2 regions of the Streptomyces sp. NPDC034085 genome follow, and region 2 is predicted to be linked to the other one. Evidence: riboswitches for the same ligand, from Rfam matches in the RefSeq annotation. Region 2 holds a riboswitch; the other holds the start of a gene.

Region 1 (14,221 bases), on a different contig from region 2:
AGCTTGCCGGAGAAGTTGATCTTCATGCCGTGGGTCAGGTGACCGCCGTGGGCCAGGTTCAGGCCCATGATCGTGTCGCCCGGCTTCAGCAGCGCGAACATCGCGGCGGCGTTGGCCTGCGCACCCGAGTGCGGCTGGACGTTCGCGGCCTCGGCGCCGAACAGCGCCTTGATGCGGTCGATCGCGATCTGCTCGACCACGTCGACGTGCTCGCAGCCGCCGTAGTAGCGGCGGCCCGGGTAGCCCTCGGCGTACTTGTTGGTCAGGACCGAGCCCTGGGCCTCCATGACGGCGACCGGAGCGAAGTTCTCCGACGCGATCATTTCCAGGGTCGACTGCTGGCGCGCGAGCTCGGCGTCGACGGCGGCGGCGACGTCCGGGTCGAGCTCGTGGAGGGGGGTGTTCAGAACAGACATCAGGATCCCCTGGGGTCAGTTGCCGGCGGTGAGAGCGGTGTACTCCTCGAAGGAGAGCGCGTCCTTCGGCTCCTCCGAGAGGCGCACCTTGAACAGCCAGCCACCCTCGAACGGGGCGGAGTTCACCAGCGACGGGTCGTCCACGACGTCCTGGTTGAACTCGACGATCTCACCGGAGACGGGGGAGTAGAGGTCGCTGACCGACTTGGTCGACTCCAGCTCGCCACAGGTCTCGCCCTCGGTGACGGTGTCGCCGACCTCGGGGAGCTGGGCGTAGACGACGTCACCGAGCGCGGTGGCGGCGAACTCCGTGATGCCGACCGTCGCGACGCCGCCCTCGGCGTCCGACAGCCACTCGTGCTCCTTGGTGTAACGCAGCTGCTGGGGGTTGCTCATGACCTGATTCTCCTGGATGCGGGGAGGTGGATACGAACGGTGGTCTTGCGTGCTGAGACGGAGCGGACGGTGGGAACCGGTCCGAGGGTTACTTCTGCCGCTTGTAGAAGGGCAGGGCCACGACCTCGTACGGCTCATGCGTACCGCGAATGTCCACGCCGACGCCGGAGGTGCCGGGCGCGGCGTGCTCCGCGTCGACGTACGCCATGGCGATCGGCTTGCCCAGCGTCGGGGAGGGGGCGCCGGAGGTCACCTCGCCGATGACCTCGCCGCCCGCGACCACGGGGAAGCCGGCGCGCGGGACGCGGCGGCCCTCGGCGACCAGGCCGACCAGCTTGCGCGGCGGCTTGGTGGCGGCGACCTCGGCGGCGGCCTCCAGGGCGGCGCGGCCGACGAAGTCGCCCTCCTTCTCGAACTTCACGACCCGGCCCAGCCCGGCGTCGAAGGGGGTGAGGTCCGTGGTCAGCTCGTGCCCGTACAGCGGCATGCCCGCCTCCAGGCGCAGCGTGTCGCGGCAGGACAGGCCGGCCGGCACCAGGCCGGCGTCCTTGCCGGCCTCGGTCAGCGCCTGCCACAGCTCCACGGCGTGCCCGGGGGAGACGAACAGCTCGAAGCCGTCCTCGCCCGTGTAGCCGGTGCGGGCGATCAGCGCGGGCACGCCCGCGACGGTGCCCGGCAGGCCGGCGTAGTACTTCAGGCCGTCCAGGTCGGCGTCCGTGAGCGACTTCAGGATGCCGGGGGACTCCGGGCCCTGGACGGCGATCAGCGCGTACGCGTCGCGGTCGTCGCGGACCTCGGTGTCGAAGCCGGCGGCGCGCTCGGTGAGCGCGTCCAGCACGACCTGGGCGTTGGAGGCGTTGGCGACGACCATGTACTCGGTCTCGCCCAGGCGGTAGACGATCAGGTCGTCCAGGATCCCGCCGTCCTCCTGGCAGATGTGCGTGTAGCGGGCGCGGCCGACGCCGACGGTGGAGATGTTCCCGACGAGCGCGTAGTCCAGGGCCTTCACGGCCTCCGGGCCGGTCAGGGTGATCTCGCCCATGTGGGACAGGTCGAACAGGCCGGCCTTGGTGCGCACGGCGTTGTGCTCGTCGCGCTCGCTGGCGTAGCGCAGCGGCATGTCCCAGCCCGCGAAGTCGGTCATGGTCGCACCGAGCGAGCGGTGCAGCGCGTCGAGCGCGGTCAGGCGGGGGGCAGTGCTCATGGGTGTGGCTCCCGGGTCCCAGGGCATGACATGACGAGGAGGTTCCTCCCCATCTGTCATCGGAACCTGAGAGGTTCGCCGAGAGTTCCCACGGGGGAACGCCGACTTGCACCTTGGGTGGAGCACGCACCGGGCCGTCGGGGACGGCCGCGGTCGGGCTCGCTTTTCAGATCTGCCTCATCCACGCGGTACGGGGCCTGAGAGATTCAAGGGAGGTTCTTGCTCCTTCGGCGCCCGGGCACGGCCTCGCGGCCTGCCGGGACTCTCCCGCGCGGATTCAAGCGGCCGGTATGCAGTTAGGTGTCCAGATGGCGCACATCATTGCACGGGACGCGCGGGAGAGGGCAGTGGGGCCCGGAAGAACGTGCGGTGAGCGTGATCCGTGGACGAGCCGTCCGCGCAGTGGAACGCCCGACCGGAACCGCGACTGCCGGATTACCGTCTCTTTACATTCAGTGGGCACGGGGCCCTCGCGGCCCGATTCGGGGGGAGACGATCACTGTGCGGAGATTCGGAGTGGTGACCAGTACGGGCACGGTCGGGGCGGTGCCGGCCCAGCGGAGCGCCGCCCGCCCCCGGGCCGTCGGCGGCGCGGTGCGCGACCTGCGCGGACAGGCCGCGCGGCCGCACCGGCTCGGCTTCGCGGCCGGGGACATCGTGGTGGTGTCCGGCCTGCCCGGCGGCGGCAAGACCACCCTGATCAAGCGGGCCGCCGAAGCCGGCATCGACTCCCAGGACACCCGTGAGCGCTGGGAGCGCCGCATGCCGGCCGCACTGCCCTACGCGGTGTACCGGCCGCTGGTGCGCGCCGCCCACTACCGGGGGCTGTGGCGCGAGCTGCGCTCCGGCGCCTCTGTGGTGGTCCACGACTGCGGCACCCAGTCCTGGGTGCGGGGTGTCCTCGCGGCCGTCGCCCGGCGGCGCGGCCGGGCGCTGCACCTGCTGCTGCTGGACACCACCGCCGAGGAGGCCCTGTCCGGGCAGGCGGCCCGGGGCCGACGGGTGTCGTCGTACGCCTTCGCCCGCCACCGGAGTGCCGTGGCCCGCCTCCTCGCCGCGGCCGAATCGGGCCGCCCCCCGCGCGGCTGCACCACGACCACCCTCCTGGACCGCCCCGCGGCCGCATCCCTGACCCACATCGCCTTCGACGCCTGAAGCCGGCCGCCTGAGCCCGAAGCCCGGCGTCCGAAGCCCGACGACGCCCCGCCGAGCCGTCCCGCTGCGCGGAGCCGGGCGGCCCGGGCCGGGGTGGCGGCGGGCGCCGCGATAGCCTCGGGGCGACACCGGCGCGGACACAGGGAGAGCAGGCGCACATGCAGGGCAACGGCTGGCCGGCCAACGAGTTGGAGCAGGTGCTCGGGGCGGCGCTCGGACAGGCGGACGCCGGCCCGCGGATCCTCGAGGTGCTCGGCCGCAGCCAGGTCTGGGTGCCGCTGCCCCAGGGCGGCGGGCCCGACAGCGCCGCCCTCGACCTCCCCACGATGCTGATCGGCGGCGAGGCGTACGTCCCCGTCTACAGCTCGGAGGCCCAGTTCCGCTTCGCCGCCGGGCCCGCCATGGACTTCGCCGTCGCCCCCGCCGCCGAGTTCGCCCGGGGCCTGCCCCCGCAGCTCGGCATCGCCGTGAACCCCGAGGGCGCCGTCGGGGTGCCGCTGCCCCCGGCCGCCGTCGCCGAGCTGTGCCGGGCCGGCCGCACCCCGCTCGACGGCCCCGCCACCGGCGGCCGCGTCCGGCTCTTCGAGCCCGACTGGCAGGACGACCCGGTGGACTTCCTCGCCGCCGCCGCAGAGGAGTTCCGGGCCACCGGGGCGGTCGCCGCCGCCCACCGGTGCCTGGCCAGCGTCGAGGGCGGCGAGCCCCAGCTCTACATCGGTGTCCGGCTGGTGGGATGGGAGCCCGAGTCGCGAAACGCCCCGCTGGAGGCGCTCGGCCGCGCCCTGGCCCGCGTACCGGCGCCCTGGCCGGTGCAGTTGATCCTGCTGGACGCCGCCGAGGACCCGGTCACGGACTGGATTCGTGAGCGCGTACGCCCCTTCTACCTGCCGTAGCGCCGCTTAAGCTGGTTCATACGTGTGGACGACGGGCGGACGAAGACGAAGAGGGGTACCGGGTGAGTGCGTCAGGCACGGCCGCGGCCGGGCAGGTCGAGCACATGCTGCGCCAGGTGACTCCCGGGCGCTATGAGGGCTACGAGTCATTCCTGCACGCCCTCGCCGAGGGCAGGCTGTGGATGCTGCTGTGGCAGGGGCAGCCGGGCTCACCGGACGCCCAGTACGGCGGCATGGAGGTGGAGGGGCTCGGCTACGCCCCCTGCGTGACATCCCCGCAGGAACTGGCCGCCAGCGGCTGGAACCGCGGCTACGAGGTGGTCACCGGCCGGGACATCGCCCGCGCCCTCTACCCGGACCGGTGGGGGCTGTGGGTCAACCCGCACGCCCAGGGCGGCGGCCTCGGCGTGCCGTGGGCCGACCTGCGCCGGGTCGCCACCGGCCTGGACCGGATGCCGGCGGGGCCGCTGCGGCTGTCCGAGCCGGCCCTGGAGCTGCCGCAGTTCTACGGGCTGCTGACGCAGCACGCGCACCGCACGCCGGCCGTCAGGTCGCTGCGCCGCGCCTGGGTGCAGCCCTCGCTCGGTTCGGCGTACCTCGCGGTGGGGCTCGACCTCTACGACGCCTCGGCGCCCGCGCTGGAATCCGTACGGGAGATGATGCGCCAGTCCGTCGGCGCCGTGCCCGAGGGCGTCCCGGTGTGCACGGTCGCGCTGGCGGACGAGCACGATCCGGTGGCGATGTGGCTGCGCGCGCAGACCCGTCCCTTCTACGACCGCGAGGGGCAGGCGGCCGCCTACTGAGCAGGCCGGGGGCTGCCGGAACCGGTGGGCGGAGCCGGTTCCCCGAGCCTCCTACAGGGATTCGGGGCGTGCGCCCGCCCCCTGAGACGGACCCCTCCGACGGACAACGGGCCGCCGGGAACCACGGTTCCCGGCGGCCTTCGTCTTGTCCGGATATCGCCGCTGTTGGGCGTCCAATTGGCGTACTCCTCCGCAGGGTTGGCCGCGATGTCCGTTTGCGTACCGAACGGACGGTCTTGCTCCGCTGAGCCGTCAACGGAGTCCGGATAACGGGAACCACAGGCTCAGATCACGGTTGCGCATCCATTCATCTGCGGGTCTGGCGGCTGGTCGAGCGCCCGATGAAGACTCCCCACCCAAGAGCCGGTCAGTCCTCCCAGACGCGGTTCTGCACGTGGACTTCGCCGCTCGTCCCACCCGGCGCGTCCGCACTTCCCGCACCTCAGCTGCACCGCACCGCACGCACCGCACCCTGCTCCACCCACAGCACGGCCGCACTGCCAGCACTGCCAGCACCTCGCACCTCGTACGCGTTCACGTGCCCCGAGCACTCGAGCGCCACTCCGCACCAACGCCGCCACAGCGGCGGGCATGGGCCGACCCACCCGTCGGCCGAGAGGGGTCCCCACCACGATGACGGCACCACTGCACGACACGAGCGCGGAAACACCCGCACCCGTGTCCGTAGCCGACGTCCCTGCCAAGGCCATCGAAGGCCGCTCGCCCGGCCGCATCGCCTGGATGCGGCTCAAGCGCGACAAGGTCGCGCTGACCGGCGGCGTGATCGTGATCCTCCTGATCCTGGTGGCGGTCTTCGCGCCGCTGATCGTGAACCTGCTGGGCCACGACCCCAACGAGTTCCACGAGGACATGATCGACCCGGACCTGGGCACGCCGCTCGGCTCCCTGGGCGGCATCAGCTCCGACTTCCTGCTGGGCGTCGAACCGACCAACGGGCGCGACGTGTTCAGCCGGATCGTCTACGGCGCCCGCATCTCCCTGGTCGTCGCCTTCCTGGCGGCCTTCGTCTCGGTCGTCCTCGGCAGCCTCCTGGGCGCCCTCGCCGGTTTCCTCGGCGGCTGGGTGGACGGGATCATCAGCCGCCTGATGGACCTGCTGCTGGCCTTCCCGCAGCTGCTGTTCACCATCGCCCTGGTCTCCGTGGTCCCCAACTCCGTGTGGGGGTTCGAGGGTTCCGGCGTACGGATGGGCGTGCTCATCCTCGTCATCGGCTTCTTCGGCTGGCCGTACATCGGCCGCATCGTCCGGGGCCAGACGATCTCCCTGCGCGAACGCGAGTACGTCGAGGCCGCGCGCAGCCTCGGTGCCGGCCGCGGCTACATCCTGGTCAAGGAGCTGCTGCCGAACCTGGTCGCGCCGATCCTCGTCTACGCCACGCTGATCATCCCGACCAACATCCTGACCGAAGCGGCCCTCAGCTTCCTGGGCGCCGGCGTCAAACCGCCCACCGCTTCCTGGGGAAAGATGCTCTCCGACGCCGTCCCCATCTACCAGGACGACCCCATGTACATGGTGGTCCCCGGCATGACGATCTTCATCACCGTCCTGGCGTTCAACCTCTTCGGGGACGGGCTGCGTGACGCACTCGACCCCAAGGGCAGCTGAACCGCTTCTTCGCTTCACCACCTATGGAGGTTGGACAACCGTGATCCGCAGAAACCAGGCTCTCGCGATCACCGCCGTGATCGCCGCCCTCTCGATGACCGCCGCGTGCGGCAACGGGGCCAAGAAGGACGACAAGGCGGACGGCGACAGCGGCAAGGGCTACAGCGGCGCCGCCACCGCCGTCATCAACCCCTCCGACGCCAAGGGCGGCGAGCTCAAGCTCTGGTCCCCGCAGGACGTGGACTACCTCGACCCGGCGCGCGCCTACTACGGCTTCGTGTGGAACATGCAGCGGCTCTACGTGCGCAGCCTGCTCGCCTACGACGCCAAGCCCGGCAAGGACGGCACCAAGGTGGTCCCGGACCTCGCCGAGGCCCTGCCGGTCATCAGCAACGACGGCAAGACGTACACCCTGAAGCTCAAGGACGGGGTGAAGTTCGAGGACGGTACGCCGATCACCTCGAAGGACATCAAGTACGGCGTCGAGCGCGTCTTCGCGCAGGACGTCCTCTCCGGCGGCCCGACCTACCTGATCGACCTCCTCGACCAGGGCCAGAAGTACCCCGGCCCGTACAAGGACACCGACCCGAACAAGATGGGTCTGAAGACCGTCGAGACGCCGGACGACAAGACCATCGTCTTCAACCTGGCGAGCGCGAACTCGGACTTCAGCTACCTGCTGGCCATGCCGTCCTCCTCGCCGGTCCCGGCGGCGAAGGACACGGGCGCCACGTACACGAACAAGCCCATCTCCACCGGCCCCTACAAGGTGGAGAGCTTCACCGCCGGCAAGGGCGCGACCTTCGTCCGCAACGAGAACTGGGACCCGAACACGGACCCGATCCGCAAGGGTCTGCCGGACAAGGTCTCCTTCACGGTCACCACCAACCCGGACGACATGGACCAGCGCCTGCTCTCCGGCGACATCGACATGGCCGTCGACGGCACCGGTGTCCAGCAGGCCGCGAAGAACAAGATCCTCAAGGACGCGAACCTCAAGAAGAACGCGGACAACCCCTTCACCGGCTACATCCGCTACTTCGCCTTCCCGCAGACGGTCGCCCCGTTCGACAACATCGAGTGCCGCAAGGCCGTCATCTACGCGGCCGACCCGAAGTCCCTCCAGACCGCCCGCGGCGGCCCGACCAGCGGTGACCTGGGCGCGAACATGCTCCCGGCCGGCGTCCCCGGTTCGGACAAGGCCTACGACCCCTTCAGCCTGACGAAGGGCAAGCCGCAGGAGGCCAAGGCCAAGGCCGCGCTGAAGGCCTGTGGCAAGCCCGACGGCTTCGAGACCACCATCGCGGTGCGCAACAACCGCGCCCCCGAGGTCAAGACCGCCGAGTCCCTCCAGGCCTCGCTCGCCAAGGTCGGCATCAAGGCGACGATCGACCAGTTCGACGGCAAGCTCTCCTCCTCCACGATCGGTTCGCCCGAGAACGTGAAGAAGAAGGGCTACGGCATCATCGTCATGGGCTGGGGCGCCGACTACAACTCCGGCGCGGGCTTCCTCCAGCCGCTGGTCGACGGATCGTTCATCCTGCCGAACGGCAACAACAACTACACCGAGGTCAACGACAGCGAGATCAACGGGCTGTTCGACAAGGCCGCTGCCGCCGCCACCCCGGAGGCCGCCGCTCCGTTCTACACGGAGATCAACAAGAAGGTCATGGACAAGGCGCTCTACCTGCCGATCAACTTCGACAAGGCGCTCGTCTACCACAACCCGCGCCTGACGAACGTCTTCTTCAACGAGTCCTTCGGCAAGATCGACCTCGCCACCGTGGGCATCGCGCAGAAGTAGCAGTCCGGGCTGCACGGCAAGCGCCGTGCAGCCCGCCGGCCCGGCCGACCGCCGGGCGGGCATCCGCAACTCAGCACGTAAGTAAGTGCCTTCACCGCACATGCGCTAGTCCGAAGGGCAGGTGAAGGCCGCAGGCGGTGGCCGCCGCCCCCACGAGGGGCGGCGGCCGCCAACCCCGGGCGGCCGACTGCAGTGCTCGTCTACCTCATACGGCGGCTGTTCAACGTCGCCGCCACGCTGCTGGTGGTCTCCGTGGTCACCTTCGGCATCTTCTTCGCGGTCCCGAAGCTGACCGGCAGCGATCCCGCGCTCATGTACGCCGGCCGGGAGACCAACGAGACCGCCCTGGCGGGCATCCGCGTGAAGATGGGCTTCGACAAGCCCATATCCGAGCAGTACCTGCTCTTCGTCAAGGGCGTCTTCGCCGGCCGCGACTACGACGGCGGCACCGAGATCACCCACTGTGCGGCTCCCTGCTTCGGCTACTCCTTCAAGACCGAGGCGCCCGTCTGGGAGACCATGATGGACCGCATCCCGGTCACCCTCTCGCTCGCCCTCGGGGCGGCCGTGATCTGGGTGATCGCCGGCGTGGCCACGGGGGTGGTCTCCGCCCTCAAGCGCCGCACCGCCATCGACCGCACGGTCATGGTCGGCGCCCTCGCCGGCGTCTCCCTGCCGATCTTCTTCACCGGCATGGTGGCCCCCGCGATCTTCGTCTACAGCCTCGGCTGGCTCGACGTCTCCAACTACAAACCCCTGACCGAGGATCCGGTGGCCTGGCTCAACAGCCTCATCCTGCCCTGGATCACCCTCGCCTTCCTCTTCGCCGCCACCTACGCCCGCATCACCCGGGCGACCATGCTGGAGGTCCTCGGCGAGGACTACATCCGCACCGCCCGGGCCAAGGGCCTCAAGGAGGGCGTGGTCATCCGCAAGCACGCCCTGCGCTCCACGCTCACCCCGATCGTCACCATGTTCGGCCTCGACCTCGGCGGCCTCCTCGGCGGCGCGGTGCTCACCGAGACGACCTTCAACTTCCAGGGCCTGGGTACGGCGGCCGTCGCCGCCATCGGCCAGGGCGACCTGCCCGTGATCATGGGCGTCACCCTGCTCGCCGCACTGTTCGTGGTGATGGCCAACCTGATCGTGGACCTGCTGTACGCCGTCATCGACCCGCGCGTGAGGCTGACGTGACCAAGAACGACCCCGACCAGCCGGCCTTCGTGCCCGAGCAGGGCGGCGCGCCCGACGCGGCCCCCTTCCTCTCCGTGCGCGACCTCAAGGTCCACTTCCCGACCGACGACGGCCTCGTGAAGTCCGTCGACGGGCTCTCCTTCGACCTCGAGCGCGGCAAGACCCTCGGCATCGTCGGCGAGTCCGGCTCCGGCAAGTCGGTGACCTCGCTGGCCATCATGGGCCTGCACCGCACCGGCAACGCGCGCAGCCGCCCCGCCATCTCGGGCGAGGTGCTCCTCGACGGCGAGGACCTGGTCCAGGCCGACGCGGACCGCGTACGGCGCCTGCGCGGCCGCAAGATGGCGATGGTCTTCCAGGACCCGCTGTCCGCGATGCACCCGTACTACTCGGTCGGCAAGCAGATCATCGAGGCGTACCGCACCCACCACGACGTCGACAAGAAGAAGGCCCGCACCCGCGCCGTCGAGATGCTCGACCGCGTCGGCATCCCGGAGCCCCACCGGCGCGTGGACGCGTACCCCCACGAGTTCTCCGGCGGCATGCGCCAGCGCGCGATGATCGCGATGGCGCTGGTCAACAACCCCGAGCTGCTCATCGCGGACGAGCCGACCACGGCCCTGGACGTCACCGTCCAGGCGCAGATCCTCGACCTGATCCGCGACCTGCAGAAGGAGTTCGGCTCCGCGGTCATCATGATCACGCACGACCTCGGCGTGGTCGCCGAGATGGCCGACGACATCCTGGTGATGTACGGCGGCCGCTGCGTCGAGCGCGGCACCGCCGAGAAGGTCTTCTACGGCCCCCGCCACCCGTACACCTGGGGACTGCTCGGCTCCATGCCGCGCATCGACCGCGACCAGACCGAGCGCCTGATCCCGGTCAAGGGCTCTCCGCCCAGCCTCATCAACATCCCGAGCGGCTGCGCCTTCAACCCCCGGTGCCCCTACGCCGACGTGCCCAAGGGGGGCATCACCCGCACCCAGCGCCCCGAGCTGACCGAGGACGACAGCCGGCACTGGTCCGCCTGCCACATGTCGCAGGAGGAGCGGACCCGGATCTGGACCGAAGAGATTGCGCCGAAGCTGTGACGGACATGAAGAAGGACGCGGCGGAGACCGCCGTGCAGGACACCGGGGCGGAGCCGCTGCTGAAGGTGACCGGACTGGTCAAGCACTTCCCCATCAGCAAGGGGATGCTGCGGCGCCAGGCCGGGGCCGTCAAGGCCGTCGACGGGATCGACTTCGAGGTCCGGCGCGGTGAGACCCTCGGCATCGTCGGCGAGTCAGGCTGCGGCAAGTCGACCATGGGCCGGCTGATCACGCGCCTGCTCGAACCGACCGGCGGGCGCATCGAGTTCGAGGGCCAGGACATCACCCACCTCGGCGTGGCGGGCATGCGGCCGCTGCGCCGGGACGTCCAGATGATCTTCCAGGACCCGTACGGCTCGCTGAACCCCCGCCACACGGTCGGTGCGATCGTCTCGGCCCCCTTCAAGCTCCAGGGAGTCACCCCGGAGGGCGGGATCAAGGCGGAGGTGCAGCGGCTGCTGGCCCTGGTGGGCCTGAACCCGGAGCACTACAACCGCTACCCGCACGAGTTCTCGGGCGGCCAGCGCCAGCGCATCGGCATCGCCCGGGCGCTCGCGCTCAAGCCGAAGCTGGTGGTGGCGGACGAGCCGGTGTCGGCGCTGGACGTCTCCATCCAGGCCCAGGTGGTCAACCTGCTGGACGACCTCCAGGAGGAGCTCGGCCTGACGTACGTGATCATCGCGCACGACCTGTCGGTCATCCGGCACGTCTCGGACCGCATCGCGGTGATGTACCTCGGCAAGATCGTGGAACTCGCGGACCGCAAGTCGCTGTACGAGTCGCCCATGCACCCGTACACCAACGCCCTGCTCTCCGCCGTCCCGGTCCCGGACCCGCGCCGGCGCGGGGCGAAGAGCGGCCGCATCCTGCTCAAGGGCGACGTCCCGTCGCCGATCTCCCCGCCGGCGGGCTGCCGCTTCCACACGCGGTGCTGGAAGGCGACGGAGGTGTGCGGCAAGCAGGACCCCCCGCTGGTCGCCCTCAAGCCGGGCCACGAGGTGGCCTGCCACCACCCGGAGAACACCCCGCCGACCCCGTCGGCCTGACGCGCGGCTAGCCCGGCTCGGCGCCGGGGCGCCTCCCCGGCTTCGCGCCGCTGCGCCGGACTCCGTCCGGCGGACGTCGGGCGGGGTCGTGGGCCCACGCGGGGGCCGGCCGTCGCCTGCGGGTCTAGGGCCGCTGCGCGGAGCGGCCCCCGACCCGCCCTTCCACCGTTCCCCGGGGCTCCGCCCCAGCCCCGGCAACCCGGGCTGTGCCCGGCCCCCGGGCTGGGTCGGGCGACCCGGGCTGTGCCCGGCCCCCGGGCTGGGTCGGGCGACCCGGGCTGTGCCCGGTAACCCGGGCTGTGCTCGGCATCCGGGCTGTGCCCGGTAACCCGGGCTGTGCTCGGCATCCGGGCTGTGCCCGGCACCCCGGGCTGGGCCGGGCCGCCGGTTGGGCCGAACCCCTCGGGGTTTCGGCTCGCGGGCTTTCCGTTGGGTGGTTCAGCCTCGCCGGCGATTGAGGCGCGGGGGCTGGGGGCGGAGCCCCCGAGGGGGGGCCGGGGCGGAGCCCCGGGGAACGGGCGAAGGGTGGGGCGGGGAGCAGCCCCGCGCAGCGGACACCGCCGGCCCGCCGCCAGGCGACAATGGCGGGGTGTTCCACGATCTCTTCCCGCCCGGCATCCAGCACGCCCTGGACCTCGCGGGCATCTTCGTCTTCGCCACCGCCGGCGCCCTCCTCGCGGTCCGCAAGAACTTCGACGTCTTCGGCATCGCCGTCCTCGCCCTCGTCACCGCCCTCGGCGGCGGCCTGCTGCGCGACCTCTGCATCGGGGCCGTCCCGCCCGCCGCGTTCAGCGAGCTCAGCTTCTTCGTGACCCCTCTCATCGCGGCCGCGATCGTCTTCTTCCTCCATCCCGAGGTGCAGCGCATCAACCGCGCCATCAACGTCTTCGACGCCGCCGGCCTCGGCCTGTTCTGCGTGTCGGGCACGACCAAGGCCTACGAGTACGGCCTCGGCCTGACCTCCTCCGCCGCCCTGGGCGTGGCCACCGCCGTCGGCGGCGGCGTGCTGCGCGACGTCCTGGTCAACGAGGTGCCCTCGCTGCTGCGCGACCGCGAGATGTACGCCGTGCCCGCCGTCGTGGGCGCCGCCATGGTGGCCCTCTTCATCAGCTTCGAGATGCTGAACCCCTTCACGACCGCCCTGGCGACCGTCACCACCTTCGTGCTGCGCCTGCTCGCGATGCGCTACCACTGGCGTGCCCCGCTGGCCTGGAACCGCCGTTCCTCGGTGGCCGAAGAGGTGTAGGTCCCACCGCCCGGCAAAAGCTACCGCTTAGTAGCTTCGCGGTGTACCGTCGTCGCCATGTCTTACGCAGCGGCCCAGGCCTCCATCGGCGACAGCGAATTCGACCGCGACACCACCATCACCGCCCGCGCGGGCGAGCCCGGGGTGTACGACGCGGAGCTGTCCGCCGGCTGGACGATCATCACCGCCGTCAACGGCGGCTATCTGCTGGCCCTGGTCGGCCGGGCCCTCGCGGCGGCCCTGCCGCACCCGGACCCCTTCACCGTCTCCGCCCACTACCTCACCTCGTCCGTGCCCGGTCCCGCCGTGATCCGCACCGAGGTGGTCCGCGTCGGCCGCACCCTCTCCACGGGCCAGGCCTCCCTCTTCCAGTACGACGAGAGCGGCGCCGAGATCGAGCGCATCCGGGTCCTCGCCTCGTACGGGGACCTCGCCGCGCTCCCCGACACCGTCCACACGGTGGCGCAGCCGCCGGTCATGCCCGCGTACGAGGACTGCCTCGGCCCCGAGGCCGGCCCGGCCCCCATCCCGGGGAGCAACGCCATCGTGGACCGGCTCCGGCTGCGCCTGGACCCGGCGACGGCGGGCTGGGCGGTCGGGGCGCCGTCGGGGAAGGGCGAGATGCGGGCCTGGTTCGAGCTGGCCGACGGCCGCGACGCCGACCCGCTGTCGCTGCTGCTCGCGGTGGACGCGCTGCCGCCGACCGCCTTCGACCTCGGCCTCCTCGGCTGGGCCCCGACCGTGGAACTCACCACCCACATCCGCCACCGCCCGGCCCCGGGCCCCCTCCGCGTCGGCATCGTCACCCGCAACCTCGCCGGGGGCTTCCTGGAGGAGGACGCCGAGGTCTGGGACTCGGCGAACCGCCTGGTGGCCCAGTCCCGCCAACTGGCCCGCGCCCCCCGCTAGGGGGTGTCCGCACAGTCCCGCCTGCCCTGCGACGCCTGGCACCGCACCTCGCCGCGTTGTCGGGCCGGCCCGAGTACGTCCCGTACGCGGGCGGCCCTCCGCCTTGCGATGCACGGCACCGGACGCCGCAGGGCCCGCCCTTCGGGCGGCCGGCGCTACTGTGCGGACACCCCCTGGCCCGCCGCCCCTCCGCGCCGCGCCGCTCGCGCGGTGCGCGGGTGCCTGACCGGCTTCGCGCGCCGCTACGCCGGGGCCGCGGGGTGCCGGGGTCGCGGTGGGGACCCCCGGGAGGGGTCCGGGAGGGGGATCGGCTCGTAGAATCGAAAAATCATGGCCTACCTCGACCACGCCGCGACCACGCCGATGCTCCCGGAAGCCGCTGCGGCGATGACCGCGCAGTTCGCCGCCACCGGCAACGCGTCCTCCCTGCACGCCGCC
Region 2 (14,221 bases):
GCCAAGCTGGCGCTCGCCGCCGGCCTGGTGATCGCCGCCATGGTCGTCACGCTCGGCGCGGCGCAGGCGCGGGTGGCGGCGCCGGTGCTGGCCAAGGAGCGCCAGGAGCTGATCGACCGGGTGCGGCGCGCCGGTGATCACGCGGACGGGCTGGAGCGCGACATGGAGCGGCTGCGCACCGAGGTCGCGGACCGGCAGCGCGCCGCGCTGAAGCAGCAGGTCGGAGAGCGTGGCCGGCTGGTGGAACTGCTGGCGGGTGCAACCGAGGTGCGCGGTCCCGGCGTCAAGCTGGTGGTGGACGATGCCAAGGGCGCCTCGTCGGGCGGCGGTGGCGGCCCGCGCGAGAGCGCCGGGTTCTCGAACACCGGCCGGGTGCGCGACCGGGACATGCAGCGGATCGTCAACGGGCTCTGGCAGGCGGGTGCGGAAGCCGTCTCGATCAACGGGCAGCGGCTGACGGCGCTGTCGGCGATCCGGGCCGCGGGCGACGCGATACTGGTCGACAACAAGCCGCTGGTGCCCCCCTACGAGGTCCTCGCGGTGGGCGACGGGAAACGGCTCGGGACCGCGTTCCAGGACTCCGTCGACGGGCAGTACCTGCACGTCCTCCAGGAGAGCTACGGGATCCGCTACAGCCTGACCCCGATGGACGAGGTACGGCTGCCGGCCGCGTCGAGCCTGACCGTCCGCACAGCCACAGCAGAAGAGCCGAAGAAGGGTGCATCGTGATCGCGGTACTGGGCCTCTTGGCCGGAGTGGTGGCCGGGCTTCTGGTCCGGCCCGAGGTGCCGGCCGTGGTGGAGCCGTATCTGCCGATCGCCGTGGTCGCCGCGCTCGACGCGGTGTTCGGCGGCCTGCGCGCGATGCTGGACGGCATCTTCGTCGACAAGGTCTTCGTGGTGTCGTTCCTGTCGAACGTGGTAGTCGCCGCGCTGATCGTCTTCCTCGGCGACAAGCTGGGCGTCGGCTCCCAGCTGTCGACGGGCGTGGTCGTCGTCCTCGGCATCCGGATCTTCTCCAACGCCGCGGCCATCCGCCGGCACGTCTTCCGGGCGTGAGGCCGATGAGCACGCAGAACACCCCGCCCGGTGAGCCGGAGGTCCCCGGGCAGCACGGGTCCCCGGCCGGCGCGCCCCGGCCGCAGGAGCCCCGGCAGGAGCCCGGCCCGGCCGGGCCGGAGGAGACCGGCCGGCAGCGGCTGGCCGCCGGGCTGTGGCCGCCGCGGTTCAGCCGGGCCCAACTGATCGTCGCGCTGCTGCTGTTCGTCCTGGGCCTCGGCCTCGCGATCCAGGTCCGCTCGAACAGCGACTCCAGCGCCCCGCTGCGCGGCGCCCGCCAGGAGGACCTGGTCCGCATCCTCGACGAGCTGGACGGGCGGACCCAGCGCCTGGAGGACGAGAAGCAGCGGCTGGAAGACCAGCGCAAGGAGCTGCAGAGCAGCTCCAACCAGGCCGAGGAGGCGCGTCGGCAGACGGTGGAGAAGGAGCGTCAACTGGGCATCCTGGCGGGTACGGTGGCAGCACAGGGCCCGGGCATCACGCTGCGGATCACCGACACCAAGGGCCAGGTGCGGTCCGACCAGCTGCTGGACACCCTCCAGGAGCTGCGGGCGGCCGGGGCCGAGGCGATCCAGATCAACGGTGTGCGTGTCGTGGCGGGGTCGTACTTCTCGGACGAGGGCGGCGGGGTCGGCATCGACGGTAAGAAGATCACACAACCCTATGAATTCAGGGTGATCGGCAAACCGCAGGATCTGGAGCCGGCGCTGAACATCCCGGGCGGTGTCGTGCAGACCATGGAGAAGGAACAGGCCACGGTCGCCGTCACACGGTCGGCGAAGATCGTTGTGGACGCCTTGCGGGCTGCGAAGCAGCCTGACTACGCTCGGTCGTCATCGCCGTGATGCGGGATGCGACGTGGACAGGCTCACGCGGGCCGACGCCTGCGGGGGGTCGACGCACGGAAGTCGCCGTGCGTGGTGGAAACTGTCTGGTGGTTACGGACGTTGTCAGAATGTCCGGGTCGGCAGGTGTGTGCATGCAGAGTTCGTCCTGCCCCACGGGCGGGTCTGTTTCGGTCAAGGGGAATCGCCCGTGAAGTTGTTTGAGAAGTTGTTCGGCAAGAAGAAGAACGAGGAAAGCGGTGCGGCACGGCACCGCGCGGGGCAGCCGGAAGCGGAAGGGCAGGGCGACAGGCCCCTCTTCCGCGACGAGGTGGCCGGCCCGGGTGACGCGGGGGCGCGCGGCGCGTCGTCCGTTGACCCCGCTGGTTCCGGACGCATAGGTTTCGGTGACCCATCAGCCTCAAGTGCGGGTGGAGGGTACGCCTCTGACCCGTATGCCACCAGTGCCTCCGCGGGGCAGCCGCGGCGCGAGGAGCCGTCCATGTCGGCCGAGCAGACGTGCGGCAGGTGCGGGCACCGCAGCGATGCGGCGAGCCGTTTCTGCTCCAACTGCGGGGCGCCGCTGCGGCCGGGTCTGACGCCGGAGCGCGCTTCGGAGACCACGTCCACCATCTCGATCTCGGGCCTGGAGGCCTACGAGGCCGAGGGATCGGGCCAGCACGCTCCGTCCTCGCTGTCCCCCGAGGCCCAGGCCGCGGTGGAGGCGCTGCCCCCCGGTTCCGCCCTGCTCATCGTGCGGCGCGGACCCAACTCGGGCAGCCGCTTCCTGCTGGACGGCGAACTGACCACGGCGGGCCGGCACCCGCAGAGCGACATCTTCCTGGACGACATCACCGTCTCCCGCCTGCATGTCGAATTCCGCCGGAGCCCGGAGGGCGGCTTCACCGTCTCCGACGTGGGCAGCCTCAACGGCACGTACGTGAACCGCGAGCCGATCGACTCCGTCGCCCTGCACAACGGCGACGAGGTGCAGATCGGCAAGTACCGGCTGTGCTTCTACGCGAGCCTGCGGGGCGCCTGACCCCCTCGGACACCGTCCGGGGGGCACCCCACCCCCGGACACCCCCGGGGGGACCCCAGGGAAGGTTCCATGCTGCGTACCCCGACGGGCGGCGCCTCGAAGAACGGCGCCGCCGGCCCGTCCCGGCAGCTGGTCAGCATCGGCATGGTGCTGACCATGCTGCGCGACGAGTTCCCCGAAGTGACGATTTCCAAGATCCGCTTCCTGGAGGCGGAGGGGCTCGTCGAGCCCAGACGCACACCTTCCGGATACCGCAAGTTCAGCACGGACGACGTGGAGCGGCTCGGGCGCATCCTGCGCCTGCAGCGCGACCACTACCTGCCGCTGAAGGTCATCCGGGAGCAGCTCGACGCGCTCGACCGCGGTGAGCAGATCCGCATCCCCGGGCCCGCGGCGCACGGGGAGTCCGTGGATCCCGCGGGTGCCCCCACGGTCGGCGGGGAGCCGGGCGGGGAGCGGCCGACGGTGGCCCGGGTCGGCCGGGCCGAGCTGCTCGCCGCCGCCGAGGTGGACGAGGTCCAGCTCGTGGAGTGGGAGTCGTACGGGCTCATCTCCGAGGCCCCCGGCGGCGGGTTCGACGCCGAGACCGTCACCGTGGCCCGGCTGATCGCGGAACTGGGCCGGTTCGGGCTCGAGCCCCGCCATCTGCGGGCCATGAAGGCTGCGGCGGACCGGGAGGCCGGTCTGGTGGAGCAGCTCGTGGCCCCGCTGCGCCGCCACCGCAACCCGCAGACCCGGGCCCACGCCGAAGCCACGATGAAGGAGCTCGCAGGGCTGTCCGTACGGCTCCACGAGGCCCTGGTCCGGGCCGCTCTCGGGGTCCGTCCGCACTGATCCGACGGGTCCGGGGGAGCCCCGACTACCCAAACCTGCCGAGCACGTCCTAGGGTTGCTGTGTGAACGAGCTCGACGTTGTGGGTGTCCGGGTGGAAATGCCCTCCAACCAACCGATCGTGCTCCTGCGTGAAGTGGGAGGCGACCGGTACCTCCCCATCTGGATCGGTCCTGGGGAGGCGACCGCCATTGCCTTCGCGCAGCAGGGCATGGCCCCTGCCCGGCCGCTGACGCACGACCTGTTCAAGGACGTGCTGGAGGCGGTCGGTGAGGAGCTCACCGAGGTCCGGATCACGGATCTGCGGGAGGGCGTCTTCTACGCGGAACTGGTCTTCGCCAGTGGAGTCGAGGTGAGCGCGAGGCCGTCGGACGCCATAGCGCTGGCCCTGCGGACGGGAACGCCGATCTACGGCAGTGACGGCGTCCTCGACGACGCCGGCATCGCGATTCCCGACGAGCAGGAGGACGAGGTGGAGAAGTTCCGCGAGTTCCTCGACCAGATCTCCCCCGAGGACTTCGGAACGGGCCCCCAGTAGTCCCGCCGAAGGCCGCGCGGCTCACCGGGAACTGTCAGCCCATTCGAGTAGCCTTTCCCGGCAGCGGGGTACGGGAAACCACTCTCAGGGTGATTATCACTCGGCGTGCCGAGTGTGGCGATCGTTGACGCACCCCTGGTCACTGCCTACCTTCGAGGTGGCAGGTCAAGGACGGAGGGTCGGCGTGAGGATCACGGGCGACGGTACGACCGGGGGCACCCCCGCGCGGAGCGACGGTGGGCCGTACCCGCTGCACGGCGGCGCGGCGGGAGCCGCGCACCGTCAGCCGGCGTGCCCGCCGGTCGGGCCGGTGGGTGAGGGCCCGGCGCCCGAGGAGGTCGGCTACCGCGGGCCGACGGCGTGCGCGGCCGCCGGGATCACGTACCGCCAGCTGGACTACTGGGCCCGCACCGGGCTCGTGGAGCCGAGCGTCCGGCCCGCGTACGGGTCGGGGACCCAGCGCCTGTACAGCTTCCGCGACGTGGTCGTCCTCAAGATCGTCAAGCGCTTCCTGGACACCGGGGTGGCGCTCCAGAACATCCGCACCGCCGTCCAGCACCTGCGGGACCGCGGCTTCCGCGACCTCGAGCGCATGACGCTGATGAGCGACGGCGCCACCGTGTACGAGTGCACCTCGCCGGACCAGGTCGTGAGCCTCCTCCAGGGCGGCCAGGGCGTCTTCGGCATCGCGGTGGGCGTCGTATGGCGCGACGTCGAGAACGCGCTCTCCCAGCTGCACGGGGAGCGCGTGGACACGGGGGAGACCCTGGTCGGCCACAATCCCGCCGACGAGCTGGCCGCGCGGCGCAACCGGGCCGTCTGACCCGGACGCCGCCGGGCGCGCCGGCACCACGGCGTTGTCAGTGGCATGGGGCAGCATCGGTGCTGTGAGAGCCGCACCGACCATCCTGCACCTGGACATGGATGCCTTCTACGCCGCCGTGGAACAGGCGTCGAAGCCCAGCCTGCGCGGGAAGGCCGTGATCGTCGGCGGCCTCGGCCCGCGCGGGGTGGTGGCCACCGCCTCCTACGAGGCCCGGCGGTTCGGGGTGCATTCGGCGATGCCGACCGCCCAGGCCCGCCGGCTCTGCCCGAACGGCGCCTACCTGATCCCGCGCTTCAGCCTCTACCGCGAGGTCAGCGATCTCGTCATGGGCCTGCTGCGGGAGCTGTCGCCGCTGGTCGAGCCGCTCAGCCTGGACGAGGCCTTCGTGGACCTGGAGGCGGGCGGAGCGGCCTTCGACGCGGCGGGCGCCCGCGCCACCGGCGAGCGGCTGCGCGCGGACATCAGGGCGGCCACCGGGCTCAGCGGCTCGGTGGGGCTGGCCGGCTCCAAGATGCTGGCCAAGGTGGCCTCGGAGGAGGCCAAGCCCGACGGGCTGCTGCTGATCGAGCCGGGGGCCGAGCGGGAGCTGCTGGCGCCCATGTCGGTGCGCACCCTGCCCGGGGTGGGGCCGGCCACCGGGGAGCACCTGCGGCGGGCCGGGATCACCACCGTGGGGGAGCTGGCCGAGGCCGGCGAGGACGAACTGGTGCGGATGGTGGGCCGGGCACACGGGGTGGGCCTGTACCGGATGGCACTCGGGCTCGACGACCGCCCGGTGGTCGCCGAGCGGGACGCGAAGTCCGTGTCGGTGGAGGACACCTTCGACGTGGACCTGCACGACCGGGTCCGGATCCGGTACGAGGTGCAGCGGCTCGCCGACCGCTGCGTGGGCCGGCTGCGCGGGGCGGGGCACTCGGGGCGGACCATCGTCCTGAAGGTCCGCCGGTACGACTTCTCGACGCTGACCCGCTCCGAGACGCTGCGGGGGCCGACCGACGACCCGGCGGTGGTGCGCGAGGCCGCCGCACGGCTGCTGGAGGGCGTGGACACCACCGGCGGGGTGCGGCTGCTGGGGGTGGGGGTGACGGGGCTGGCGGACTACACCCAGGAGGACCTGTTCGCCCACGCGCTGGCCGCCGCCGGGGAAGAGGCGGAGGGGGTGGCTCCGGAGCCTTCCGGGGCCGGTGAGAGCGGCTCGGCGGCCGCCGGGAGCGCCGGGCCGCCGGAGGGGGCCCCGCCAGCCCCGGAGGCCGAGCAAGCGCCTCCCGTACGGCACTGGGCGGCCGGGAGCGACGTACGGCACGCGGTGTACGGGCCGGGGTGGGTGCAGGGCAGCGGGGTCGGACGGGTGACCGTGCGGTTCGAGCAGCCCGGATCGCCCCCCGGCCGGGTCCGTACCTTCCGGCTGGACGACCCGGACCTGGAGGCCTCCGATCCGCTGCCCCTCGTCGGCGACGGCTAGGCGGTGTCCTGGGGGCGGGGGTGCTGGAAGTCGGAGGGGAGCGCCACGTCCAGCCCGTAGTGGTGGTAGAGCTGGAGCTCCTGCTCGGGCGAGAGGTGGCGGCCGACCCCGAAGTCGGGGGCGTCCTTGATCAGGGAGCGGTCGAAGGGCACGCGCAGGGCGTCGTCCACCACCTCGCTGGGTTCCAGGGGGACGAAGGCGTCGCGTCCGAAGAGGCCGGTCCGGACGGCTGCCCACTCCGGGACGCCCGTGGCGTCGTCGAGGTAGACCTCGTCCACGGTGCCGATCTTGGCGCCGTTGCGGTCGAACGCCTTGCGGCCGATCAGGCTGCGGGGATCGATGTCGGTCTGCACGGTCCCTCCGTACGGTCGCAGTGCGCACAGCTCGTGCGTAATGACTACGAAAGTGCATATTTGGAGAGGGGGCCACTCGAGGGAGGGTCGAGATCCTCGCTGGTAGGCTGGGTGACGGCTGTTGACCCTGTGCGGGAGAGTCCTCCGAGTGAGTACGACGGAGGCGCCGAAGGAGCAAATCCTCCCCGGAATCTCTCAGGCATACGTACCGCACGGACGAGGCCACTCTGGAAAGCAGGGGCAGGTGCCGGGCCCGCAGTGCCGGCTCCTCCCCTCACCGACGGTGAAAGCCGGAGCTCACGGGCGAACCCCGCGACTCCGGTGAAGCTCTCAGGTTGAGATGACAGAGGGGGAGGCCGTCCGGGTGCCCGCGCCGTGGTGCCCCTCGCAGGTCATACGACCAGGAGGCCTCCGTTATGACCGCCAACCGCATTCCGCTCTCCCAGCTCGAGCGGGGCATCCCCTTCGAGCAGCGTCACATCGGCCCGGACGCCGAAGCGCAGGCCAAGATGCTCGCCCAGGTGGGCTACGGCTCCCTCGACGAGCTCACCGCCGCCGCGGTACCGGATGTGATCAAGACCGCCGAGGCGCTGAACCTGCCCGAGGCGCGGACCGAAGCCGAGGTGCTGGCCGAGCTGCGCTCGCTCGCCGACCGCAACCAGGTGCTGTCCTCCATGATCGGTCTGGGCTACTACGGCACCTTCACCCCGCCGGTGATCCTGCGCAACGTCATGGAGAACCCGGCCTGGTACACCGCGTACACGCCGTACCAGCCGGAGATCTCGCAGGGCCGCCTCGAGGCGCTGCTGAACTTCCAGACCCTCGTCGCCGACCTGACCGGTCTGCCGACCTCGGGCGCCTCCCTGCTGGACGAGGGCACCGCGGCCGCCGAGGCCATGTCCCTGGCCCGCCGCGTGGGCAAGGTCAAGGGCGGGGTCTTCCTCGTCGACGCCGACGCGCTGCCGCAGACCATCGCCGTGATCGAGACCCGCGCCGAGCCCACGGGCGTCGAGGTCGTCGTCGCGGACCTGTCCGAGGGCATCCCGGCCGAGATCGCCGAGCGCGGTGTCTTCGGCGTGCTGCTCCAGTACCCGGGCGCCTCCGGCGCCGTCCGCGCGATCAAGCCGGTCATCGACCAGGCGCACGAGCTCGGCGCGATCGTCACCGTCTCCGCCGACTTGCTCGCGCTGACCCTCCTGACCTCCCCGGGCGAGCTGGGCGCGGACATCGCCGTCGGCACCACCCAGCGCTTCGGCGTCCCGATGGGCTTCGGCGGCCCGCACGCCGGCTACATGGCCGTCCAGGCCAAGCACGCCCGCTCGCTGCCCGGCCGCCTCGTCGGCGTCTCCGTGGACGCGGACGGCAACAAGGCCTACCGCCTGGCCCTCCAGACCCGCGAGCAGCACATCCGCCGCGAGAAGGCCACCAGCAACATCTGCACCGCGCAGGTGCTGCTCGCCGTCATGGCCGGCATGTACGCCGTCTACCACGGCCCGGACGGCCTGCGCACGATCGCCCGCCGCACCCACCGCTACGCAGCGCTGCTCGCCGCGGGCCTGACGGCCGGCGGGGTCGAGCTGGTGCACGGCTCCTTCTTCGACACGCTCACCGCCCGGGTGCCCGGCAAGGCCGCCGAGGTCGTCGCCGCCGCCCGTGAGAACGGCGTCAACCTCCACCAGGCCGACGCCGACCACGTCTCGCTCTCCTGCGACGAGACCACCCGCCGCGCCGACCTCGAAGCCGTCTGGGCCGCCTTCGGCGTCACGGCCGACATCGAGGCCCTGGACGAGGCCACCGCCGACGCGCTGCCCGAGGCCCTGCTGCGCTCGGACGCGTACCTGACCCACCCGGTCTTCCACCAGCACCGCTCCGAGACGGCGATGCTGCGCTACCTGCGCAAGCTCTCCGACAAGGACTACGCGCTGGACCGCGGCATGATCCCGCTCGGCTCCTGCACGATGAAGCTCAACGCGACCACCGAGATGGAGCCGGTCACCTGGCCCGAGTTCGGCCAGCTGCACCCCTTCGCGCCGATCGAGCAGGCCCAGGGCTACGCCACGCTCATCACCGAGCTGGAGGAACGTCTCTGCGAGGTCACCGGCTACGACAAGGTCTCCCTCCAGCCGAACGCCGGCTCCCAGGGCGAGCTCGCCGGCCTGCTGGCGGTGCGCGCCTACCACCGCGCGAACGGTGACGAGCAGCGCACCATCTGCCTCATCCCGTCCTCCGCGCACGGCACCAACGCCGCCAGCGCCGTGATGGCCGGCATGAAGGTCGTCGTCGTCAAGACCGCCGACGACGGCGAGGTGGACGCCGACGACCTGCGCGCCAAGATCGAGCAGTACCGCGACGAGCTCTCCGTGCTCATGATCACCTACCCGTCGACGCACGGTGTGTTCGAGGAGCACGTCGCCGACATCTGCGCGCAGGTGCACGAGGCCGGCGGCCAGGTCTACGTGGACGGCGCCAACCTGAACGCCCTGGTGGGCCTGGCCAAGCCGGGACACTTCGGCGGCGACGTCTCGCACCTGAACCTGCACAAGACCTTCTGCATCCCGCACGGCGGCGGCGGCCCGGGCGTCGGCCCGGTCGGCGTCCGGGCCCACCTGGCCCCGTACCTGCCGAACCACCCGCTCCAGGCGACCGCCGGCCCGGAGACGGGCGTCGGCCCGATCTCGGCCGCGCCGTGGGGCTCGGCGGGCATCCTGCCGATCTCCTGGTCGTACGTGCGCCTGATGGGCGGCGAGGGCCTCAAGCGCGCCACCCAGGTGGCGGTGCTCGGCGCCAACTACATCGCCAAGCGCCTGGAGCCGCACTACCCGGTGCTCTACACCGGCCCGGGCAACCTGGTCGCGCACGAGTGCATCATCGACCTGCGTCCGCTGTCGAAGGCGACGGGCGTGAGCGTGGACGACATCGCCAAGCGCCTGATCGACTACGGCTTCCACGCGCCGACCATGTCCTTCCCGGTGGCCGGCACGCTGATGATCGAGCCGACGGAGTCCGAGGACCTCGCCGAGATCGACCGCTTCTGCGACGCGATGATCGCCATCCGCGCCGAGGTCGAGCGCGTCGCGGGCGGCGAGTGGCCGGCGGACGACAACCCGCTGGCCAACGCCCCGCACACGGCCGCGGCCCTGGGCGGCGAGTGGAACCACCCGTACAGCCGCGACGAGGCCGTCTTCCCGGGCGGCGTCTCGGCCGCCGAGAAGTACTGGCCGCCGGTGCGCCGGATCGACGGGGCCTTCGGCGACCGCAACCTCGTCTGCTCCTGCCCGCCGCTGGATGAGTACGACAACTGAGCCGCCGGCGGGCGGGCCCGGGGCGCCCCGGGCCCGCCCGCCGAGGGGCCGGTGACACGGTGAAGGGGCCGGTTCCGGAGCATCGCGCTCCGGGACCGGCCCCTTCACCGTCCGCGGTGCCTGCTCCTAGGCCACCGCGAGCGGGCGGTGCGGGGCGATGATCTGGCCGTCCGGCAGCAGCTCACCGGTGTCCTCGAAGAGCAGGACGCCGTTGCACAGCAGGCTCCAGCCCTGTTCCGGATGGTTGGCCACCGGGCGCGCGGCCTCCCGGTCGGCGGATTCTGATGACGGGCAGGCAGGCTGGTGCTGGCACATGGATGGGTTCTTTCGCTGCGGTGTGGTCTGTTCGCTACGGCTCGATGCGTGATTCATGGCCGTCCCCCTGTGTCGTCCCCGCACCTGCGGGGAGGATGTCCTCAGTGTTCCCCCAGGACGGCTGCTTCGCAGGTATTTCCCGGCAGCTGTCCTCTTGGAATGAGGACGCATCACCCGTGCGGGCGGTTCAGGCCAACTCCCCTGTCATTTCGGGTGGTTCGCATTGACCCGAGCGGACTAGGCCGAATGGGTCACCCGGGTCAAGCCGCGGGGGCCGCGAGCGTGGGCGGGGCGGGTGGGGCCGCCGGGGTCAGCCGGTGGGTCAGCACGGGCAGCAGCTCCGAGACCGGGTACGGCCGGTAGGGGGCGATCCCGGGCGGGGCCGGGGCCAGCGGTACCAGCAGGTCCGCGGCGGCGGGCAGGCCGGCGGCCGCGTCGGCGCCGACCGCCCCGTGCAGCCACAGGGTCAGCATGTACAGCTCCGGTACGGACAGCAGCCGGGGCTGGTAGCTCTTGCCCAGCGACTCCGCCTGGCGCAGGGCGCGTTCCGTGGCGGCCACGTAGGGGCCCTCGAAGAAGTGGGAGAAGGCCCAGCCGTCCGGGGTGAGGCGGGTGTCGGCCGCCGCGACGAAGCGGTCGCCGCCGCGGATCAGGAACCGCCAGCCGGTGAGCCACGTACGGGGCGGGCGGCCGCCGGGCGCGTGGCCGGACACACCGAGCCGGTCGAGCACGTGCACCGGAAGCGGGAGTTCGGCGGTCAGGGGCCCCTGGAACGAGCGCAGGGCGGGGGTGTGCGCCTCGTGGACGGCGGTGGGGGAACCGAGTGCCGCGAGGACGCTGCGCAGGGCGGGCGCGGGAGCCGGGGGGACATGCAGCGGCATGGTGGGTCGCCTCTCACTTGGGAGACCGGTGGTACGGGGGAAAGGGCGGACGGAGCAGTCGCATTCTGGGGTCAGAGGTGGGCTTTGGGGCAATGGCCGCGCGCCAACTCTCTGCCTCGTTTGCGGAGTTTATACGACATGTGTTCACGCAGTGTTTCGGCTAGCCGTCCCGGCTATTTCCGGCAAGGCGTCTTCCGGTCCCGCTGTCATGGTATTCATGCCGGTTGCGCGTGGACAGACCGCGCTGACCTCGGAGGTTACCGGATGGGGGCTCGGCTGGAAAGCTCCGGTAATCCGGAGTCGGCAAAGGCCATGCGGAATTTGCGTCCGGCCGGTTGCCACGGGAATGTGCCGGAGCGCCCATCCGGCCATACCCGCGCGCGCTCCCCGCCAAGCCGTCCCGGCCCGGCGTTATCGATCACCGGGGCGGGGCATCATCGACCGTAACGTGCGCCCGGGCGGACCGGGCCGGACTCGTGGAGGGACGCTTCGATGGGGGAGAAGGTCGTGGCAGGCGGATTCGACCTGTCCGATCGGCATCGGTATCGGAGGAAGCTTCACGAGTGCCTGGAGGGGCTGGAGCGGCTTCTGGCGGAGAAGAGGTTCGATCGTCCCAAGAACATGATGGGACTGGAGATCGAACTGAATCTCGCAGGTGCCGACGGTTTGCCGCGCATGGTGAATGCGCAGGTACTGGAGAGGATTGCGAGCCCTGATTTCCAGACCGAACTGGGAATGTTCAACCTGGAGGTGAACGTACTCCCGCACCGGCTCGACGGCAGGGTATTCGACCAGCTCGCCGAAGAACTGAGCGCGGGCCTCCACTACGCCCACCGGCAGGCCGTGGAGATCGACGCGGGCGTCGTGATGATCGGGATACTGCCCACCATCTCCCGCGCGGACCTGGCCCTGGCGAACCTCTCGGCGGTGGACCGCTACTCCCTGCTCAACGAGCAGATCCTGATGATGCGCGGCGAGGACTTCCGCCTCGACATCGACGGGGTCGAGCGGCTGAGCTGGAGCACCGGGTCGATCGTGCCGGAAGCCGCCTGCACCTCCGTACAGCTGCACCTGCAGGTGACCCCGGCCCGGTTCGCCGACGTGTGGAACGCCGCGCAGGCGGTGACGGCCGTGCAGATAGCGGTGGGGGCCAACTCGCCCTTCCTGTTCGGGCGGGAGCTGTGGCGCGAGTCGCGTCCGCCGCTGTTCACCCAGGCCACCGACACCCGGCCGCCGGAGCTCCAGGCACAGGGGGTGCGGCCGCGGACCTGGTTCGGGGAGCGGTGGGTGGACTCGGCGTACGAGCTGTTCGCCGAGAACGTCCGCTTCTTCCCCTCCCTGCTGCCGATCTGCGACGAGGAGGAGCCGCTGCGGGTGCTCGCCGAGGGCGGGGTACCGAGCCTGCAGGAGCTGGTGCTGCACAACGGCACGGTCTACCGGTGGAACCGGCCCGTCTACGGGGTCGCCGACGGGGTGCCGCACCTGAGGGTGGAGAACCGCGTCCTGCCCGCCGGACCCACCGTGGCCGACGTCGTCGCCAACGCCGCCTTCTACTACGGCCTCGTACGGACCCTCGCGGACGAGCAGCGTCCGGTGTGGACCCGGATGCCGTTCGCGGACGCGGAGGCCAACTTCGACGCGGCCTGCCGGTACGGGATCGACGCGCGGATCCGCTGGCCGCGCCGGGGCCGGGCCGGGGGACTGGTGAGCGTGCCCGCGGTACGGCTGGTGCTGGACGAGCTGCTGCCGATGGCCGCGTCCGGGCTGGACGCCTGGGGCATCGAACCCGCCGACCGGGACCACTACCTCGGGATCATCGAGGAGCGGTGCCGGCGCAGGGTGAACGGGGCGACCTGGCAGGTGGAGACGTACCACCGGGCGCTCGCGGGCGGCCTCGAACGCGACGCCGCCCTGGCGGCGACCACCCGGCGCTACAGCGAGCTGATGCACAAGGGCGACCCCGTGCACACCTGGCCCGTGGGCCTGGAGGAGCAGGAAGTGGACGCCAGGGCGGCGGTCCGCCGCTGACCGGTGCTCGGGCCGGCCGGTGATTTTTTCCCGCCCCCGAGGGGGCAGTATGGGGTGGTGGTCGGATCGGGACGGGAGTCAGGCGTGCGGGTGCAGCCGGAGCCGGTGGTCGTGGAACTGCGCGAGGACGGGCGCCGGGTCCTGCGCACCGAGACGCTGCTCGTGCTGGCGCTGTCGCTGGGCGCGAGCGGGGTCTCCGCGCTGATCAGCTTCATCGGCTCGCTCACCAAGCCGGGCGGCCTCAAGGACCAGGCCGCCACGCTCAACGGCTCGTACGCACCCGGGCGGCCCTGGCTGGACCTGGCCTGGCAGCTGTTCGGGATCGCGAGCGCGCTGGTGCCCGTGCTGCTCGTCGCCCACCTGCTGAGCCGCGAGGGCGCGCCCGGGCTGCGGGTCCTGGGCTTCGACCGCACCCGGCCCGGAGGGGACCTGGCCCGGGGCGCCCTCGTGGCCGCCGGCATCGGCAGCGCCGGGCTGGCCTTCTACCTGGCGGCCCGGGCCACGGGCTTCAACCTGACGGTGGTGCCGGAGGCGCTGCCCGACGTGTGGTGGAAGTTCCCCGTCCTGATCCTCTCCGCGGTGCAGAACGCCGTGGTGGAGGAGGTCATCGTGCTGGCGTACCTGCTGCGCCGGCTGGACCGGCTCGGGTGGTCGCCGACGGCCGCGCTGCTCGCCAGCTCGGTGCTGCGCGGCTCGTACCACCTCTACCAGGGCGTCGGCGGCTTCGTCGGCAACATGGTGATGGGCGTCGTCTTCGTCC

What was found. A riboswitch is a leader RNA that binds a small molecule or an ion and turns the genes downstream of it on or off. The one in region 2 is predicted to bind glycine.
Region 1: it holds a riboswitch for glycine, as region 2 does, so the genes downstream of both, gcvT (glycine cleavage system aminomethyltransferase GcvT) here and gcvP (aminomethyl-transferring glycine dehydrogenase) in region 2, are expected to answer to the same signal.

What each region holds. Positions count from the first base shown of each region.
Region 1 is NZ_JBVISL010000002.1:955,218-969,438, forward strand. Features, by position in the region: gene glyA (serine hydroxymethyltransferase) at 1-416, opposite strand, end outside; gene gcvH (glycine cleavage system protein GcvH) at 432-812, opposite strand; gene gcvT (glycine cleavage system aminomethyltransferase GcvT) at 901-2,016, opposite strand; glycine riboswitch at 2,193-2,296, opposite strand; gene ACZ501_RS09780 (AAA family ATPase) at 2,512-3,171, shown strand; gene ACZ501_RS09785 (enhanced serine sensitivity protein SseB) at 3,330-4,064, shown strand; gene ACZ501_RS09790 (enhanced serine sensitivity protein SseB C-terminal domain-containing protein) at 4,127-4,867, shown strand; gene ACZ501_RS09795 (ABC transporter permease) at 5,501-6,493, shown strand; gene ACZ501_RS09800 (ABC transporter substrate-binding protein) at 6,588-8,297, shown strand; gene ACZ501_RS09805 (ABC transporter permease) at 8,490-9,491, shown strand; gene ACZ501_RS09810 (ABC transporter ATP-binding protein) at 9,521-10,582, shown strand; gene ACZ501_RS09815 (ABC transporter ATP-binding protein) at 10,588-11,628, shown strand; gene ACZ501_RS09820 (trimeric intracellular cation channel family protein) at 12,218-12,874, shown strand; gene ACZ501_RS09825 (thioesterase family protein) at 12,932-13,783, shown strand; gene ACZ501_RS09830 (cysteine desulfurase family protein) at 14,114-14,221, shown strand, end outside.
Region 2 is NZ_JBVISL010000004.1:3,671-17,891, forward strand. Features, by position in the region: gene ACZ501_RS14830 (DUF881 domain-containing protein) at 1-729, shown strand, start outside; gene ACZ501_RS14835 (small basic family protein) at 726-1,058, shown strand; gene ACZ501_RS14840 (DUF881 domain-containing protein) at 1,064-1,903, shown strand; gene ACZ501_RS14845 (FHA domain-containing protein) at 2,034-2,924, shown strand; gene ftsR (transcriptional regulator FtsR) at 2,994-3,758, shown strand; gene ACZ501_RS14855 (bifunctional nuclease family protein) at 3,821-4,294, shown strand; gene ACZ501_RS14860 (MerR family transcriptional regulator) at 4,479-5,117, shown strand; gene ACZ501_RS14865 (DNA polymerase IV) at 5,182-6,582, shown strand; gene ACZ501_RS14870 (PRC-barrel domain-containing protein) at 6,579-6,935, opposite strand; glycine riboswitch at 7,058-7,156, shown strand; gene gcvP (aminomethyl-transferring glycine dehydrogenase) at 7,352-10,237, shown strand; gene ACZ501_RS14880 (DUF5999 family protein) at 10,364-10,552, opposite strand; gene ACZ501_RS14885 (hypothetical protein) at 10,813-11,433, opposite strand; gene ACZ501_RS14890 (glutamate-cysteine ligase family protein) at 11,926-13,461, shown strand; gene ACZ501_RS14895 (CPBP family intramembrane glutamic endopeptidase) at 13,546-14,221, shown strand, end outside.